One region of the Streptomyces sp. NPDC088810 genome, then DNA from elsewhere that is predicted to be linked to it. Evidence: riboswitches for the same ligand, from Rfam matches in the RefSeq annotation. Region 1 holds a riboswitch; the other holds the start of a gene.
What was found. Region 1 has a riboswitch for cyclic di-AMP ahead of ACIP4Y_RS34840 (M23 family metallopeptidase). Riboswitches for the same ligand answer to the same signal wherever they lie in the genome.
Positions count from the first base shown of each region.

Region 2: it holds a riboswitch for cyclic di-AMP, as region 1 does, so the genes downstream of both, ACIP4Y_RS11495 (C40 family peptidase) here and ACIP4Y_RS34840 (M23 family metallopeptidase) in region 1, are expected to answer to the same signal.

Region 1 covers NZ_JBIVJQ010000015.1:129,004-137,198, reverse strand. The annotation lists gene ACIP4Y_RS34860 (hypothetical protein) at 1-186, opposite strand, end outside; gene ACIP4Y_RS34855 (GNAT family N-acetyltransferase) at 206-3,016, opposite strand; gene ACIP4Y_RS34850 (HPr family phosphocarrier protein) at 3,195-3,476, shown strand; gene ACIP4Y_RS34845 (GntR family transcriptional regulator) at 3,667-4,353, opposite strand; gene ACIP4Y_RS34840 (M23 family metallopeptidase) at 4,552-5,307, opposite strand; cyclic di-AMP (ydaO/yuaA leader) riboswitch at 5,320-5,480, opposite strand; gene ACIP4Y_RS34835 (M16 family metallopeptidase) at 5,689-7,077, opposite strand; gene ACIP4Y_RS34830 (M16 family metallopeptidase) at 7,074-8,195, opposite strand, start outside.
Region 2 covers NZ_JBIVJQ010000003.1:139,270-147,464, forward strand. The annotation lists gene ACIP4Y_RS11455 (adenosylmethionine--8-amino-7-oxononanoate transaminase) at 1-138, opposite strand, end outside; gene bioB (biotin synthase BioB) at 131-1,330, opposite strand; gene ACIP4Y_RS11465 (8-amino-7-oxononanoate synthase) at 1,478-2,605, shown strand; gene ACIP4Y_RS11470 (DUF397 domain-containing protein) at 2,663-2,884, opposite strand; gene ACIP4Y_RS11475 (helix-turn-helix domain-containing protein) at 2,894-3,754, opposite strand; gene ACIP4Y_RS11480 (ATP-binding protein) at 3,968-4,423, shown strand; gene ACIP4Y_RS11485 (LysR family transcriptional regulator) at 4,478-5,401, opposite strand; gene ACIP4Y_RS11490 (LysE family translocator) at 5,486-6,103, shown strand; gene ACIP4Y_RS11495 (C40 family peptidase) at 6,111-6,584, opposite strand; cyclic di-AMP (ydaO/yuaA leader) riboswitch at 6,588-6,820, opposite strand; gene ACIP4Y_RS11500 (hypothetical protein) at 7,162-7,467, opposite strand; gene ACIP4Y_RS11505 (ATP-dependent Clp protease proteolytic subunit) at 7,475-8,110, opposite strand.

The DNA.
Region 1 (8,195 bases):
CCGGAAGACGGGGTCCTGGAAGGCCGGCGGGCAGGAGACGAAGAGCGGGTCGGTGAAGATCACCTCTAGTCCGTGGTGGTGGGCGAGGTCGTACCCGGCGGCCAGGCGCAGCTGCCCGGCGTCGCAGGCGATGATCTCCCAGTCCCACCAACTGCCCTCGGGCAGCTTCCGTCCGGCGATTTCCATCCGTCCCCCCTGGTCCCGCTCAGTAGGCCGGCAGCGTGCGCGGGCCCAGGTCGTCGCGGGCCGGCGGGGGCGCGAGCCGGACGGTGGCGCCGAGGACGCTCACGCCGTGCGGGGCGACGACGACCGGCTCCAGGGTGACCGCGACCACCTCGGGGTGGTCGTCGACCAGCCGGGACACCCGCAGCAGCAGTTCCTCCAGGGCCGGGGTGTCCACGGGGGTGGAGCCGCGCCAGCCGAACAGCAGCGGTGCCGTCCGGATCGACCGCACCAGCGAGGTCGCCTCCCGGTCGGTGACCGGGACCAGCCGGTGGGCCATGTCGCCGAGCAGCTGGGAGGCGGCGCCGGCCAGGCCGAAGGACAGCACGGCGCCGGCCGCCGGATCGATCACCGCGCGTACGACCGTGTCGACGCCGCGCGGTGCCATGCCCTGCACCACCGGCCGCAGTTCCTCCGGCTGCCCGAACAGCTCGGTCAACTCGGTGTACGCCCGCAGCAGTTGATCCTCGTCGGCGAGGTCGAGGCGGACCCCGCCGAGGTCGGCGCGGTGCCTGAGGTGCGGGGCGGTGGCCTTGAGGGCGACCGGGTAGCCGAGCGCGCGGGCGGCCTCGACTGCGGCCTCGGGGGTCGGCGCGGGCAGGGCGCGGCGCACGGGTATGCCGTACTTGCCGAGCAGCTCGCAGGTCTCCGCGTCGGAGATGGTGAGCCCTTGCCCGCGTGTGAGCAGCTCGCCGATCAGCCGGGCGGCCCCCTTCTCGTCGACGTCGTCGTACTCCGGCACCTTCCCGGGGTCGGTCGCCTCCCGCCGCCACCCGGCGTACTTCACGGCTTCGGCGAGGGCCCGGACGGCACGTTCGGCGGCGGGGTAGGCGGGGATGAGGTGGGTGCCTTCGGGAGGGGTGGTGAGGGCGGCGGGGACGGCCGCTCCCGCGGGGCCGGGCGCCCTGTCGCCGGCCCCGGGGGCGGTGCTCGCCGCGGCCGACAGGGCCTCGGCCAGTCCGCCGAGTTCCACGTGCACCACCAGCACGGGTTTTCCCGGCACGGCGGCCGCGGCCGACCGCAGCGCCTCCGCCAGCTCGGCGTCGCCCGGCGAGCCCTCCCCGATCGCGGGGATCGCCGTGACGACGACGGCGTCGTTCGTGCCGTCGGCCAGCGCGGCGGCGAGCGCCCGGTGGAAGTCCTCCGCGGTCGCCCCGGTCGTCAGGTCCACGGGCCGGGCCGGCCGCAGCCCCTCGGCCAGACACCGGTCGTACGTCAGCACGCCCAGCGACTCGGAGTTGCCGAGGATCGCCACGCGCGGGCCCGCGGGCAGGGGCTGGCGCGCGAGCAGCAGCCCCGCGTCGACCAGTTCGGTGATCGTGTCGACCCGGATCACGCCGGCCTGCCTCAGCAGCGCGGAGACGGTCGCGTACGGCAGCCGCGTGGCCCGTACCGCGTGGCCCTGCGGTGCCGTGCCGGTCCCCTGCACCACCACGAGGGGCTTGGCCGCCGCCGTCCGCCGGGCGAGGCGGGTGAACTTGCGGGGGTTGCCGATGGACTCCAGGTACATGAGGACGACGTCGGTCTCGGGGTCGTCGTACCAGTACTGCAGGACGTCGTTGCCGGAGACGTCGGCGCGGTTGCCGGCGGAGACGAAGGTGGAGACGCCGGTGACCCCGGTGACGCCTCCGCCGCGCCGGTGCAGCCGGGACAGCAGGGCGATGCCGATGGCGCCGGACTGGGCGAACATGCCGATGCGGCCGGGGCGGGGCATCTCGGGGGCGAGCGAGGCGTTCAGCCGGACGTCCAGGGCGGTGTTGATGATCCCGAAGGCGTTCGGGCCGATGATCCGCATGCCGTACGCGCGCGCGGCGCGGACGAGGGCCCGCTGCCGTTCGCGCCCCTCGGGGCCGCTCTCGGCGTATCCGGCGGAGAGCACGACCAGTCCCTGGACGCCGTGGTCGCCGCACTCGGCGACCACGGCGGGCACCTGCTCGGCCGGTACGGCGACGACGGCGAGGTCCACGGGCCCGCCGATGTCCCGCACCGAGCGGTGCGCGGGCACCCCGTCGACCTCCTTGAGGTCCTCCGGGAAGACCTTGTTCACGGCGTACAGACCGCCGGTGTAGCCCGCTTCGCGGATGTTGCCGAGGATGCTGCGGCCCACTCCGCCGGGTGCGCGCCCGACGCCGACGACCGCGACCGAGCCGGGCGCGAGGAGCCGTCGTACCGAGCGGGCCTCGGCGCGCTGTTCCCGCGCGCGCTGCACGGCGAGGGAGCGGTCGGTGGGTTCGAGGTCGAACTCCAGGCGGACGACACCGTCCTCGAAGCTGCGCTTCTGTGTGTACCCGGCGTCCGTGAACACCTTGATCATTTTGGTGTTGGCGGGCAGCACCTCGGCGGCGAAGCGGCGGATGCCCCGCTCGCGTGCGACGGCCGCGATGTGCTCCAGCAGGGCGGAGGCGACCCCGCGGCCCTGGTGGGCGTCCTGCACGAGGAAGGCGACCTCGGCCTCGTCGGCGGGCGCGGAGGCGGGCATGCCGTCGGCGCCGATGCGGTCATAGCGTACGGTGGCGATGAACTCGCCGCCGATGGTGGCCGCGAGTCCCACCCGGTCCACGAAGTCGTGGTGCGTGAAGCGGTGGACGTCCTTGGCGGAGAGCCGTGGGTACGGCGCGAAGAAGCGGTAGTACTTCGACTCGTCCGAGACCTGCTCGTAGAAACTGACCAGGCGGTCGGCGTCATCAACGGTGATGGGCCGGATGCGTGCGGTGCCCCCGTCACGCAGCACCACGTCCGCCTCCCAGTGGGCGGGGTACTGGTGCCGGTCCTGCCGGTCCGCCGAGGTCTGCATGGGCCCCAGAGTACGGCTCGCGTACGACAACGGCGCGAGGCAGTCTGTGGAGGACGGGAAGCCGGACCGAGGCCGCGGTCCGGCGCCACGGCGGAAGGGGACGGACGTCCCCTCCGGGCACGCTTCACGATATGGGAAACTGGTCTAGACAACCCTGAACACCGAAGGGCAGCAACACATGGCTGAGCGCCGCGTCAACGTCGGCTGGGCCGAGGGCCTCCACGCCCGCCCCGCCTCCATCTTCGTCCGAGCCGCCACGGCCGCAGGCGTCCCGGTGACGATCGCCAAGGCCGGGGGCAACCCCGTCAACGCGGCCTCCATGCTCGCCGTTCTGGGCCTGGGCGCCCAGGGCGGCGAGGAGATCGTCCTCGCCTCCGACGCCGAGGGTGCGGACGCCGCACTCGACCGGCTGGCCAAGCTGGTCTCCGAGGGCCTGGAGGAGCTGCCCGAGACCGTCTGAGCGAGCACCGCACAGAGCGCCGGAGCCGCGTTCGCCTTTCGGGGCGGCGCGGCTTCGCCGTATGCGCGTCCGCCCGGTGCCGTCGATTCACCGGCGGCCCGGGAAAACCGCATGAATTACCGCACCATGAATTCGGGCAGCAGAAAACACTCCGCCCCGGAATAACCCCTCTTTGTATACGGCGCCCGTGTTAATGCCGCTGGCCCGACATGTTTACGGCTTGTTGCGAAGTCCTCACACGCTCCGCGGCACCGGAAAAGCGCAGCCGGTGCGCGCCCGTCGCGCGCTCGGCGTGCAGCGTGGTGAGCGCCCGCGCGCGCTCGGCGTCCCCGCGCGCCACCGCGTCCACGATGGCGCCGTGCTCCGTCCAGGACTCCATCGGGCTGGCCGGCGCCTCCACCGTGTACATCCAGGCGATCTTGTGCCGCAGCTGGGTGAGCATCGAGGTGAGCGAGGGGCTGCCGGAGGCCTGGGCGAGCGTCTCGTGGAACCAGCCGCCCAGCGAACGCAGATCGTCGCTGCCGCCCCGCCTGGCCCGCTCCTGGCCCAGCCGCACCAGGCCGCGCAGCACCTTCAGGTGGGCCTCGGTGCGGCGCTGGGCGGCCCGGGCGGCGCCCAGCGGTTCCAGCAGCATCCGCATCTCCAGCAGGTCGGCGGCCTCCTGCTCGGTCGGCTCGGCCACGCACGCGCCCGCGTGCCGGCGCGTCACCACGAAGCCCTCGGCCTCCAGGGTGCGCAGGGCCTCGCGCACGGGGACGCGCGAGACGCCGTACCGGCGGGCCAGGACTTCCTCGGTGAGGCGGCTGCCGCGCTTGTAGACACCCGCGACGATGTCGTCCCGGACAGCGGTGCACACCGAGTGCGCCGGAATACGCATGACCGACCTCCGCCTTAATCCCCGTGAAACGTCGACGATGGACGTGTGTTCCGTGACTCTATTCCAATGAGCCGGAATTTCCGACGGCGGGTCGTAATCCATGGATATTTTTTGGTCAGCGGATCCGGCGGACACTGCGAAAAACGGCGAAAGCCCCGGCTAGGTGAGCCGGGGCTTCGTAGGGTCGTGCGCGGGGCGTCAGACGTTCACGCCGTGCTTGCGGAGGTAGGCGATCGGGTCGACGTCCGAGCCGTACTCGGGGGTGGTCCGGGCCTCGAAGTGCAGGTGCGGGCCGGTGACGTTGCCGGTCGCGCCGGACAGGCCGATCTGCTGGCCCGGGACGACCTTCTGGCCCACCGTGACGCCGATGGAGGACAGGTGGCCGTACTGCGTGTACATGCCGTCCGCCATCCGGATCACGATCTGGTTGCCGTACGCGCCGCCCCAGCCGGTGGAGACGACCGTGCCGGAGCCCACCGCGTGGACGGCCGTGCCGCTGGCCGCATGGAAGTCGATGCCGGTGTGCGAACCGGAGGACCACAGGGAGCTGCTGGCCTGGTAGCCCGTGGAGACGTACGAGTGCCCGATGGGGGCGACGAAGGTGTTCAGCCGCTTGCGCTCGGCCTCGCGGGCGGCACGGGCCTTGGCCGCGCGCACCTCCTCGGCCCGCTTGGCGGCGGCCTTCGCCGCGGCCTCCTCGGCGGCCTTCTGCTCGGCGGCCTGCTGCTGGGCGGTGGCCTGCGCGTCGATCTGCCGGGGGACGTCCTCGGTCACGGTGAGAACGGGGACGAGGCCGGTCTGCTCCGTGGGGCTCTCGGCGGCGAGCGCCGGGGAGGCGGCGAGGGTGCCGATCACGCCGGTGGTGGTGAGGGCCGCGACGCCGGCCGCCTGGGCCGTGGTCCGCTTGACCCGGCCGGGCTTGCGGTGCTTCCCGGTGGCGCACATGAACGCCATGAAGTGGCTGGTCCTTTCCTTCCCTCTCGCCTACCGGGTTAGCTGACGGGTTCGGAGCAGGAAGGTCTCCTACGGGCCCCCTCGCAGCCGCGCGGGCGCCCGATTCACCCCAGGGACGGTGGGTCCCCGGCTCCCCTGGCTCGCGCCGTACGGGGACTCGGCGATGACTGTCCGGTGCCGCGGGTGCGGCGCACTGCCTGACGAACAGCCCGGATGACGCTACGGCGGCGCGCTTTCAATCCTCAAACGCAGCGGGGCTTTTGTAGCGCATCCCACAGGGCAGACAGGCAACCTCCGCCCCAAAACGGGCATCTGAGGGAACGAGTGGAACAGCAGGGCCCTGACGACCCGAAGGTCGCCAGGGCCCACGCGCGCGTGCCGTTACTCGGCCGCCACCACGGTCACTTCACCGATGCCGAGCGCCTCCACCGGCGCCTTGATCTGGGCCGCGTCACCGACGAGGACGGTCACCAGGCGGTCCACCGGGAAGGCGTTCACGACGGCCGCGGTGGCCTCCACCGTGCCCGTGGCGGCCAGCTGCCGGTACAGCGTCGCCTGGAAGTCGTCGGGCAGGTGCTGCTCGACCTGGTCGGCCAGCGTGCTCGCGACGGCCGCCGCGGTCTCGTACTTCAGCGGCGCCACGCCGACGAGGTTCTGCACGGCGACGTCCCGCTCGGCGTCGGTCAGGCCCTCCGCCGCGACGGTCCGCAGCACCTTCCACAGGTCGTCCAGGGCCGGGCCGGTGTTCGGCGTGTCCACGGAGCCGCTGATGGCGAGCATCGCCGCGCCCGTGCCGTCCGGCGCGGACCTGAGGACCTGCCCGAAGGAGCGCACGCCGTAGGTGTAGCCCTTCTCCTCGCGCAGGACGCGGTCCAGGCGAGAGGTGAGGGTGCCGCCGAGGCAGTACGTGCCGAGCACCTGGGCGGGCCACACGCGGTCGTGCCGGTCGGGGCCGATCCGGCCGATGAGCAGCTGCGTCTGGACGGCGCCGGGCCGGTCCACGATGACCACGCGCCCGGTGTCGTCCGCGGTCACCGGCGGCACCGGCCGGGGCTCGCCCGGGGTGCCGGTCCAGGCGCCCAGGGTGTCGCCGAGCAGCCCGTCCAGGTCGGTGCCGGTCAGGTCGCCGACGACGACCGCGGTTGCCGTGCCCGGCCGCACGTGGCGGTCGTAGAAGGCGCGTACGGCCGCGGCGTCGATCTTCTCGACCGTCTCCTCGGTGCCCTGGCGCGGCCGGGACATGCGCGAGGTCGCCGGGAACAGCTCCTTGGAGAGTTCCTTGGCGGCCCGGCGGGAGGGATTGGCCAGCTCGTGCGGGATCTCGTCCAGGCGGTTGCGGACCAGCCGCTCGACCTCGCTCTCGGCGAAGGCGGGCGCGCGCAGGGCGTCGGAGAGCAGCCCGAGGCCCTTGGCCAGGCGGGAGGCCGGGACCTCCAGGCTGAGCCGGACGCCGGGGTGGTCTGCGTGCGCGTCCAGGGTGGCACCCGCGCGCTCCAGCTCGGCGGCGAACTCCTCGGCGGAGTGCTTGTCGGTGCCCTCCGAGAAGGCCCGCGCCATGATCGTGGCGACACCGTCGAGGCCCGTCGGCTCGGCGTCCAGCGGCGCGTCCAGCAGCACCTCGACGGCGACGACCTGCTGACCGGGGCGGTGGCAGCGCAGCACGGTCAGGCCGTTGTCGAGCGTGCCGCGTTCGGGGGCCGGGAACGCCCAGGGCCTGGCCTCGCCCGGCTGCGGCTGGGGGTGGAAGTCCATGGTGGCGAGCTCGGTCACTTGGCCGTCTCCTCGTTCTCGTTGCCGGCCTCTACGGTGGCTTCCTGCTCCGGGTCCTCGGGGACCTCGGCGTCCGGGGCGGCCTGCGGGGACTTCGGCTCGTAGACGAGGACCGCGCGGTTGTCGGGCCGCAGACGGGCCTTGGCGACCTCCTGGACCTCCGCCGGGGTCACCTCCAGGACGCGCTTGACGGCGGTCAGGGCGAGCTGCGGGTCGCCGAACAGGACCGCGAACCGGCACAGTTCGTCGGCGCGGCCGGCGACCGTGCCGAGCCGGTCCAGCCACTCGCGCTCCAGCTGCGCCTGGGCGCGCTCCATCTCCTCCGGAGTGGGACCCTCCGCGGCGAACCGGGCCAGCTCCTCGTCGATGGCGGTCTCGATGACCGGCACCTCGACGTCACCGGAGGTCTTCACGTCCAGCCAGCCCATGGAGGGCGCGCCGGCCAGGCGCAGCAGGCCGAAGCCGGCCGCGACAGCCGTACGGTCCCGGCGCACCAGCCGGTTGTACAGCCGGGAGGACTCGCCGCCGCCGAGGATGGTCAGCGCGAGGTCCGCCGCGTCGCACGCGCGCGTGCCGTCGTGCGGGAGCCGGTAGGCGGCCATCAGGGCGCGCGCCGGGACCTCCTCCACGACGACCTCGCGCTTCTGCTCGCCGATGACGTCCGGCAGGGAGCCGTCGCGGGGCGCGGGCTTGCCGTCGTGGGACGGGATGGAGCCGAAGTACTTCTCGACCCAGGCGAGGGTCTGCTGGGGGTCGATGTCGCCGACCACGGAGAGCACCGCGTTGTTCGGCGCGTAGTAGGTGCGGAAGAACTGGCGGGCGTCCTCCAGGGTGGCCGCGTCCAGGTCCGCCATGGAGCCGATCGGGGTGTGGTGGTAGGGGTGGCCCTCCGGGTAGGAGAGCGCGGTCAGCTTCTCGAAGGCGGTGCCGTACGGCACGTTGTCGTAGCGCTGGCGGCGCTCGTTCTTGACGACGTCCCGCTGGTTCTCCATCGACTCGTCGTCCAGGGCGGCCAGCAGCGAGCCCATGCGGTCGGCCTCCAGCCAGAGCGCCAGCTCCAGCTGGTGGGCGGGCATGGTCTCGAAGTAGTTGGTGCGCTCGAAGCTGGTGGTGCCGTT
Region 2 (8,195 bases), on a different contig from region 1:
GCCGTCGGCCAGCCGCAGTCGGACCCCGCTCGCCGCCTCCACGACGAGCGGTTCCACGCGCCCGGGCATCGGACCGTACGGATGCCACACATGCCGCCGGTCCAGCTCCAGCAGCTCCGGCACACCCAGGTCAGGCATTGGGCGCGAGGTCCGTTCCGGCGCCCCGGCGGCGGACCGCGACCAGATCGGTGCGCGGCTCGGCGGCCGTGGCGACAGCCGCCGCCGTACCGCAGACGCCGCCGCCCTCGTGCGACCCGCAGCCCGCGCCCTCGTGCGAGCCGCAGCCCGCCTCGGCGTGCGACCCGCAGCCGCCCCCGACGGCCGCCGCCCGGTGCTCCGGCAGCGTCACCTCGTCGGCGCCCTCCACCTCGAAGCCGGCGTCCGCGATCATCTCCAGGTCGGCCTTGCCGGCCTGGCCCTCGCTGGTCAGGTAGTCACCGAGGAAGATGGAGTTGGCCAGGTGCAGCGCCAGCGGCTGCATCGTGCGCAGGTGGACCTCGCGGCCGCCCGCGATGCGGACCTCCACGTCCGGGCAGACGAACCGGACCATCGCCAGGATCCGCAGGCAGCGCTGCGGGGTGAGGTTCCACTCCTTGGCCAGCGGGGTGCCCTCGAAGGGGATCAGGAAGTTCACCGGCACCGAGTCCGGGTCCAGCTCGCGCAGCGAGAACACCACGTCGACCAGGTCCTCGTCGGTTTCGCCCATGCCCGCGATCAGACCCGAACAGGCGGACAGACCGGCCGCGTGCGCCTTCTGCACCGTGTCCACCCGGTCGGCGTACGTGTGGGTGGTCGTGATGTCCCCGTACGTCCCCTCGGACGTGTTGAGGTTGTGGTTGTAGGCGTCCGCGCCGGCCTCGCGCAGCCGTTCGGCCTGCCCGTCGGAGAGCAGGCCGAGGCAGGCGCACACCTCGACGTCCTCGTTCTGCTCCTTGATGGCCTTGATGGTCTGCGAGACCCGGTCCACGTCCCGGTCCGTCGGACCGCGCCCGCTGGCCACCAGGCAGACCCGCTTGGCACCGCCCGCGAGACCCGCGGCGGCGGCCTGGGAGGCCTCGTCCGGCTTGAGCCAGGTGTACTTCAGGATGTCGGCCTTGGAGCCGAGCCGCTGGGAGCAGTACGAGCAGTCCTCGGGGCACAGGCCCGACTTGAGGTTGACCAGATAGTTGAGTTTCACCCGGCGCCCGAACCAGTGCCGGCGCACCTTGCCGGCCGCGGCCACCACGTCGAGCAGGTCGTCATCGGAGGTGGCCAGCACGGCGAGCGCTTCCTCGCGGGTCGGCAGCTCGCGCCGAAGCCCCTTGTCCACCAGCGTGTTCAGCAGGTCCATGAGCCCTGATCCTGTCTTACGGGACCGCCCCGGGCCAAGGAGACTTCGCACAACAGAGCCGGTTCACCGTGTGGGTATTGCCACACACTGGGCGGCTGGTCGTGCCGCTAGGGTCTGTCCGCTACCTACAAAAGGACCGGAGGACCCATGGCGTTCGGCTGGATCGACGAGCAGGCCGAGGCGCGCCGCCGCGCCGGACTCGTGCGCACCCTGCGCCCGCGCCCCGCCGACTCGCCGCTGCTGGATCTGGCGAGCAACGACTACCTGGGCCTGGCCCGCCATCCGGAGGTCACCGAGGGCGCGGCCGCGGCCGCCCGGACCTGGGGCGGCGGCTCCACCGGCTCCCGGCTGGTCACCGGCACCACCGGGCTGCACACGGAGCTGGAGCGCGCGCTCGCGGAGTTCTGCGGCTTCGAGGCGGCCCTGGTGTTCTCCTCCGGGTACGCCGCCAACCTGGCCGCGGTCACCGCGCTCGGCCCGCACGGCTCGCTGATCGTGTCCGACGCGGGCAACCACGCCTCCCTCATCGACGGCTGCCGGCTCGCCCGCGGCGAGCGGCAGGTCGTCGGCCACGCAGATCCCGAGGCCGTGCGCAAAACCTTGGCGGCGCACGAGGGCCCGGCGATCGTCGTGTCCGACACGGTGTTCTCCGTCGACGGCGACAAGGCCCCGCTGGCCGCGCTGGCCGAAGCCTGCCGCGAGTACGGCGCGGGACTGGTCGTGGACGACGCGCACGGACTGGGCGTACTGGGTGACGGCGGCCGGGGCGCGCCGTACGCGGCCGGGCTGGCGGGCGCCGAGGACGTGGTGGTCACGGCCACCCTGTCCAAGTCGCTGGGCAGTCAGGGCGGGGTGGTGCTGGGCCCGGCCCGGGTGATCGACCACCTGGTCAACGCGGCCCGGACGTTCATCTTCGACACGGGTCTGGCGCCGGCGGCGGCCGGTGCCGCGCTGGCGGCGCTGCGGCTGCTGGAGCGCGAGCCCGGTCGGGCGGCGCGGGCCCGGGAGGTGGCCGCGGAGCTTCACGCACGGCTGACCGCCGCGGGTCTGGAGGCGGTGCGTCCGGACGCCGCGGTGGTCTCCGTGCGGGCTCCGTCCCCGGAGCAGGCGGTGCGCTGGGCGGCCGACTGCCGTACGGCAGGCCTGGCCGTGGGCTGTTTCCGCCCTCCCTCCGTGCCCGACGGCATCTCGCGGCTGAGGCTGACCGCCCGCGCGGACCTCTCCGGGGCGGAGATCGAACGCGCTGTACGAGTCATCGGCGAAACGCGACCATGAGTCGGCGTGACACGGCCGTGCGTCGCCTGAAAATGGTCAGATACTGATCGACTTTGATCAGAGTGCGGTCAGGAAGCCCGTCCAGCTCGCGTGGGAGAAGAGCAGGGCGGGTCCGGCCGGCTGCTTCGAGTCGCGCACGGCGAGCAGTCCGGCCGCGGGGCCGGAGCGCGGCCGTGCCGTCTCCACGCAGTTGTTGGCTCCCGTGCTGTAGCTGCTGCGCAGCCAGCGCACGTCGTGCAGGTCGGTACTGGCAGGGACGTTCCGAGGCAGTGCTGACATGGTGCCTCCTTACGCGCCGTCACCTATCCCGGCGATGTAGTCCAACGATTCCTCGGGGGAAAGGGCGTGGAACTGAAGGGTTTTGAAGGCCTCGGAGTAGGCCATGAGGTCTTCTTTCCGTTCCAGGTAGAGGCTACTCGTCAACTGGTCGAGAACAACCACATCCAGATCAGAAGTGCTCGGAAATGAGAAGATAACGAAAGGCCCGGTGAGGCCGACATGCGCTCCCGCGGCGAACGGCAGGACCTGCAGCCGTACCTGGGGCAGGCGGGCCGCCTCCATCAGCCGCTCCAGCTGCCGGGCCATCACCTCCGGACCGCCCACCTCGCGGCGCAGCACCGCCTCGTCCAGTACGGCGCTCAGCACCAGCGGCGGGTCCGAACGGAGCACGTGCTGCCTGGCCAGACGCACCTCCACCAGCGTGTCCAGGCGCTCCTCGTCCAGGTCCTTCACGGCCGCCCGGGTCACCGCGCGGGCGTACTCGGCGGTCTGCAGCAGCCCGGGCACGACCGTGGTCTCCAGGGTGCGCATGGCGCTGGCCTGCGACTCCAGGCTGATGAAATCGCGGTACGTCGGCGGCAGCACCCCGCGGTAGGCGTGCCACCAGCGGTGCCGGCCGCCCGCGTCCTCCGACCCCGCCAGCATCAGCAGCAACTCGCGCAGATGTCTGTCCCGCACCCCGTAGGCGTCGAGCAGTAACCGGAGATCGGCCGGTTTCACACCGCTGGCGCCGGTCTCGATGCGGCTCACCTTCGACTGGTGCCAGCCGACCAGCCGGGCCGCGTCACCGCTCGTGAGCCCGGCGCCGGTACGCAGCGTGCGCAGTTCGGCGCCCAGTTTGCGGCGCCGCACCGCCGGACCGTTCTGCATGGGCTTCTCCTTACTCCTTCCGGGCCGCCCACATACGGTCTCGCGTCGCAGAGTTCACCGCTTCGGGCGACAGATATATGCATATCTTGGTGGATCGCACCCCGTGACCGGCCCGTTGGTGGCAGTCTGGCGAACAAGCACCAGTCCGGGACCGTACTCGAACCCCCCGCCGTCTGTCGGACCGCGGTCCCGTGGGAAAGGGACGACGTCGCCATGGCAGACCACCTGGAAGCATCCGTCACTCTGCCGAGCGATCCCGCCTCGGTCTCCGCCGCCCGCTCCTACGTCGTGGGCACCCTGGCGGAGTGGGGCCTGCCGTCGGACACCGAGACGGCCGACACCGTCCGGCTCATCGTCTCCGAACTCGCCACGAACGCCGTACAGCACACCTTCGGACAGTCACCCACCTTCACGGTCGACATCGCGCTGCACCATGACGAACACCTGCGCATCGGCGTCACGGACAGCCACCCCCGCTTCCCGAAGAGACTGCCCGCCGCCGTCCAGCAGGACAACGGGCGCGGCATGGTCATCATCCGCTGGCTCACCGCCGAGTGCGGCGGCAGACTCCGTATCCGCCCCACCCGCGAGGGCGGCAAGACGGTCTCCATCGAACTTCCCTGGACCATCCCGGCCGCACCGGTCCCGGCGGGCCGGCAGGAGCCGTAGCCCCCGGACGGGCCACGCCGGTGCTGCCAGGCCCTGGTCCTCGGGCCGGCGCGCTCAGCCGCCCGTACGTCTCCCCGCCCGCCCGAACACCCCCCGCAGCAGCGCGCGAAAGGCGTCCGCAGCCGGATTCGTCTCCTCCGCGCGGTACGCCACCGAGATCGTCCGCCGCAGCCGGCCACCCTCCAGCGGCCGCACCCCGACCGGCGTGGTCGCGGTCCGCGCCACCATCTCCGGTACGACCGCCACCCCCAGCCCGGCACTGACCAGCGCGCACACCACGGCATAACCGGGGGTCGGCACCAGCAGCGCCGGCGTGGCACCCGCCTCGGCGAGCAGGGCCTCGATCTGCTGCCGGGCCTGATGGTGCGGCGCCATGCTGATCAGCGGCTGTCCGGCCAGCTCCGCCAGCGGCAGCCGGGACGAGGCACTGCCGAGCGCGTGCCCCGGCGCGGTCACCAGCACCAACTCCTCCACCAGCACCGGCTCCAGCCGCACCGCCGCCGGCACCGGGACGGGCTCGGCCGGGTGGTAGGTGTGGGTGAGCGCCAGGTCCACCTCGCCGGCCGCCACCGCGGTGACCCCGGCCGGCGGGTCGTAGTCCGCCACCGACAGGCGTACGTCGGGATGCGCCCGGCGGAACGCGCTCAGCGCCGGCGGCAGCAGATGCACCCCGGCGGTCGGGAAGGTGCCGAGCCGCAGCGCACCGCCGGTGAGCCCGGTCAGCCGCGCCAGTTCGTGCCGGGCCCGCTCCAGCTCGTCGAGCACCCGCCGGGCGTGCGCCACCAGCACCTCGCCCGCCTCGGTCAGCCGGGCCCCGCGGTGGTGGCGCACCAGCAGCGCCGTGCCCGCCTCCCGCTCCAGCTTGGCCAGCTGCTGGGAGAGGGCGGGCGGCGTGTAGCCGAGCCGGTCGGCGGCCCGGGTGATCGAGCCGGCCTCCGCGACCGCCACGAGCGCGGCGAGCCGGGTCGGGTCGTACATGGGCCCAGCCTAAAGCAGTGCTTAAGGCCGGCCTACTTGATTCCAAATACCTGCTGAAGGCTCTGCCGGGGCAGGCTGGGCGGCATGGACGGACAGCTCATCGCCTTCACCGGGATCGCCGCCGGCCTGGTCGCCATGCCGGGCGCGGACTTCGCCGTGGTCGTACGCAACGCACTCGTCTCGCGCCGGGCCGGAGCGGTCTGCGGGCTCGGTATCGCCGGCGGGCTCCTGGTGCACACCACGCTGGCGGTGGCCGGCGTCGCGGCCGTCCTGGTCGCCGTACCCGCGCTGTTCCGGGGGCTGCAGCTGCTCGGCGGCGCCTATGTGCTGCACCTCGGAGTGCGCGCCCTGTGGACGCTGCGGCGGTCCCCCCGGGCCCTCGAGGAGACCGCGGCCGGAGCCGCCCACCCGCTCCGGCAGGGGTTCGTCACCAACGTGCTCAATCCGAAGGCCTCGCTGACCTTCCTGAGCCTGCTGCCGCAGTTCGTGCCCGCGGGCAGCCCCGCCCTGCCCCGGACCCTGCTGCTCGCGCTGATCGTCTGCGCGCTGGCGCTGGCCTGGTTCCAGCTGGTCGCCCTGCTGGTGGAGCGGCTCGGCAGCCGGCTCCGCCGGCCCCGGGCCGCCCGTGGGCTTCAGGCGGGCACCGGGGTGGCGCTGACGGCGCTGGGAGCGGCCCTGCTGCTGGAGCCGCTCCTGGCCTGACGGCGGGTCAGCTGACCCGGCCGTACCAGACGCTCTTCGTCCAGATCTTCTGGAGCTTCACCACGTCCCCGGTCTTGGGGGCGTGCCAGATCTTGCCGTGGCCGGCGTAGATGCCCACGTGGTAGACGTACGAACCCGAGTGGAAGAAGACCAGGTCGCCCGCCTTGCGGCTTCTGGCGGAGATGTGGTGCGTCTTGTTGTACTGCTGGGCGGCGGTGCGCGGCAGCTTCTTGCCGGCCTTCTTGTAGGAGTAGAGCGTCAGCCCCGAGCAGTCGAACCTGCGCGGTCCGGTCGCTCCCCACGAGTAGGGGGCGCCCTTCTTGGAGGCCGCGACCTTGAGTGCTTTCGTCGCCATGGTCGCGGCGGATGCGTCGGTCGCGAGACCGGGCACCGCGATCGAGCCGCCCACGGCGGCGAGGGTGAGGGCCGAGGCCGTGCCGGCCCGGGCCATCAGCGACGGGACACGATTGAGCGCAGTCATGCGCAACCCTTCGTCAGCCGCCTGTGAAGGATGACCTGTCGGATTCGGGCTGGCGAAGTTGCCCGGCCGCGTTGCCGCGGCTTCACCCCAAGGGCTGCTCGGAGCCTGACGCCCGTCCGTGTGGAACAGACGCACATCCGGTCCGGCGACCCGTCTTGCTTGGGTCCTCCACTCCTGCCGATCCACTCCTGTCGACCGGTCATCCGGGCGGCGGCAGGACTCGGCGTCCGCCCGGACCGCCCCGCCGCGGTGGCGGGGGCTTGTCGTCAGTCAGGGATCTTGACTCACTACTGTCTGAAAATCCCAATGGAATCGGGGATTTGTGGCGTTACTCACCACTCACCCGTTCGGGTGGACACTGCTCTGTTCGAGCCTCCGTCAAGTCCCGGGCGTAGCCCGCGACCTGGGACGAAGCGCCTCCCGGCGGCGCATGGATCCGCGCGCCGCGCAACTCGGGAGGCCCGGAAAACGATCAGCATGTCCACCGGTCGGCGGTACGTCGTTCGGGGCGTTTCATCTCCCGTCCGAACGGCGCGCGTCGACACCCGGGATCCCCCGGGCCGGACGGGTGTCCGCCTCAGCCGACGCCGTCCGGCGGGAGCGCGACGCGAGCGGCCCGGCGCTCACCGTCCAGTACCCGCAACGCCCGTGCCAGCGTGTCCCCGTGCAGCTCCGTCTCGCCCCGCTGGTGCATCAGCGCGAGCGCGTCCCGCAGCTCTGCCGCCTTGCGCACCAGGGCCTGGGCCGCACGCAGCCCGCGGTAGGTGTCCCCGGGCCGGGCCGGGTTGATACGGCCCAGCAGGTCGACGGCCTCCAGGTAACGGTCGATCAACTCGCCCTCGGCCCGGGTCAGCGCGGGCAGTGGCGGAAGGTCCGGCAGCACGGGCGGCTCACCTCGCGTCCGGTGCGCCGGGCGTGTTCCGGCGGCCGGGCACGATGCCGTCCACCAGGCCGTAGGCGACGGCCCCGGCGGCGTCCAGGATCAGGTCACGATCGAGGTCCTCGTGGACCTGCTCGGCCGTGCGCCCCGTGTGCCGGACGAGCATCCGCTCCAGCGTCGCCCGGATGCGGACCAACTCCCCGGCCTGGATGAGCAGGTCGCTGGGCTGGCCGCGCACCGGCTCCGGCAGCCCGGGCTGCTCGATCACCATACGGGCGCCGGGCAGCGCGAACCGTTTGCCCGGGGCGCCGGCCGCGAGCAGCACCGCGGCCGAGGCGTCGGCCCGGCCCAGGCAGTAGGTCGCCACGTCACAGCTGACGTACTGCATCGTGTCGTAGATCGCCGCCATGGCGTCGAAGGAGCCGCCCGGCGAGTTCACGTACAGCGTGATGTCCCGGTCGGGCGCCGCGTGTTCCAGGTACATCAGCTGCGCGGTCACATCGCTCGCCGCCGCGTTGTCCACCGGTGTGCCGAGGAAGACGATCCGGTCCTCGAAGAGCTTCGCGTACGGATCGAGCGTGCGGACGGCGTTCCCGGTGCGCTCGCTGAACTCGGGCAGCACATGGCGGGCGGCCGGTCGGTGCATGGACATACCCCTCCTCATGACGAAGCCCCGGAGGGCTCGACTTCTGTAAAAAATGTACAGGACGTACGTGACGTTATGATGGGGG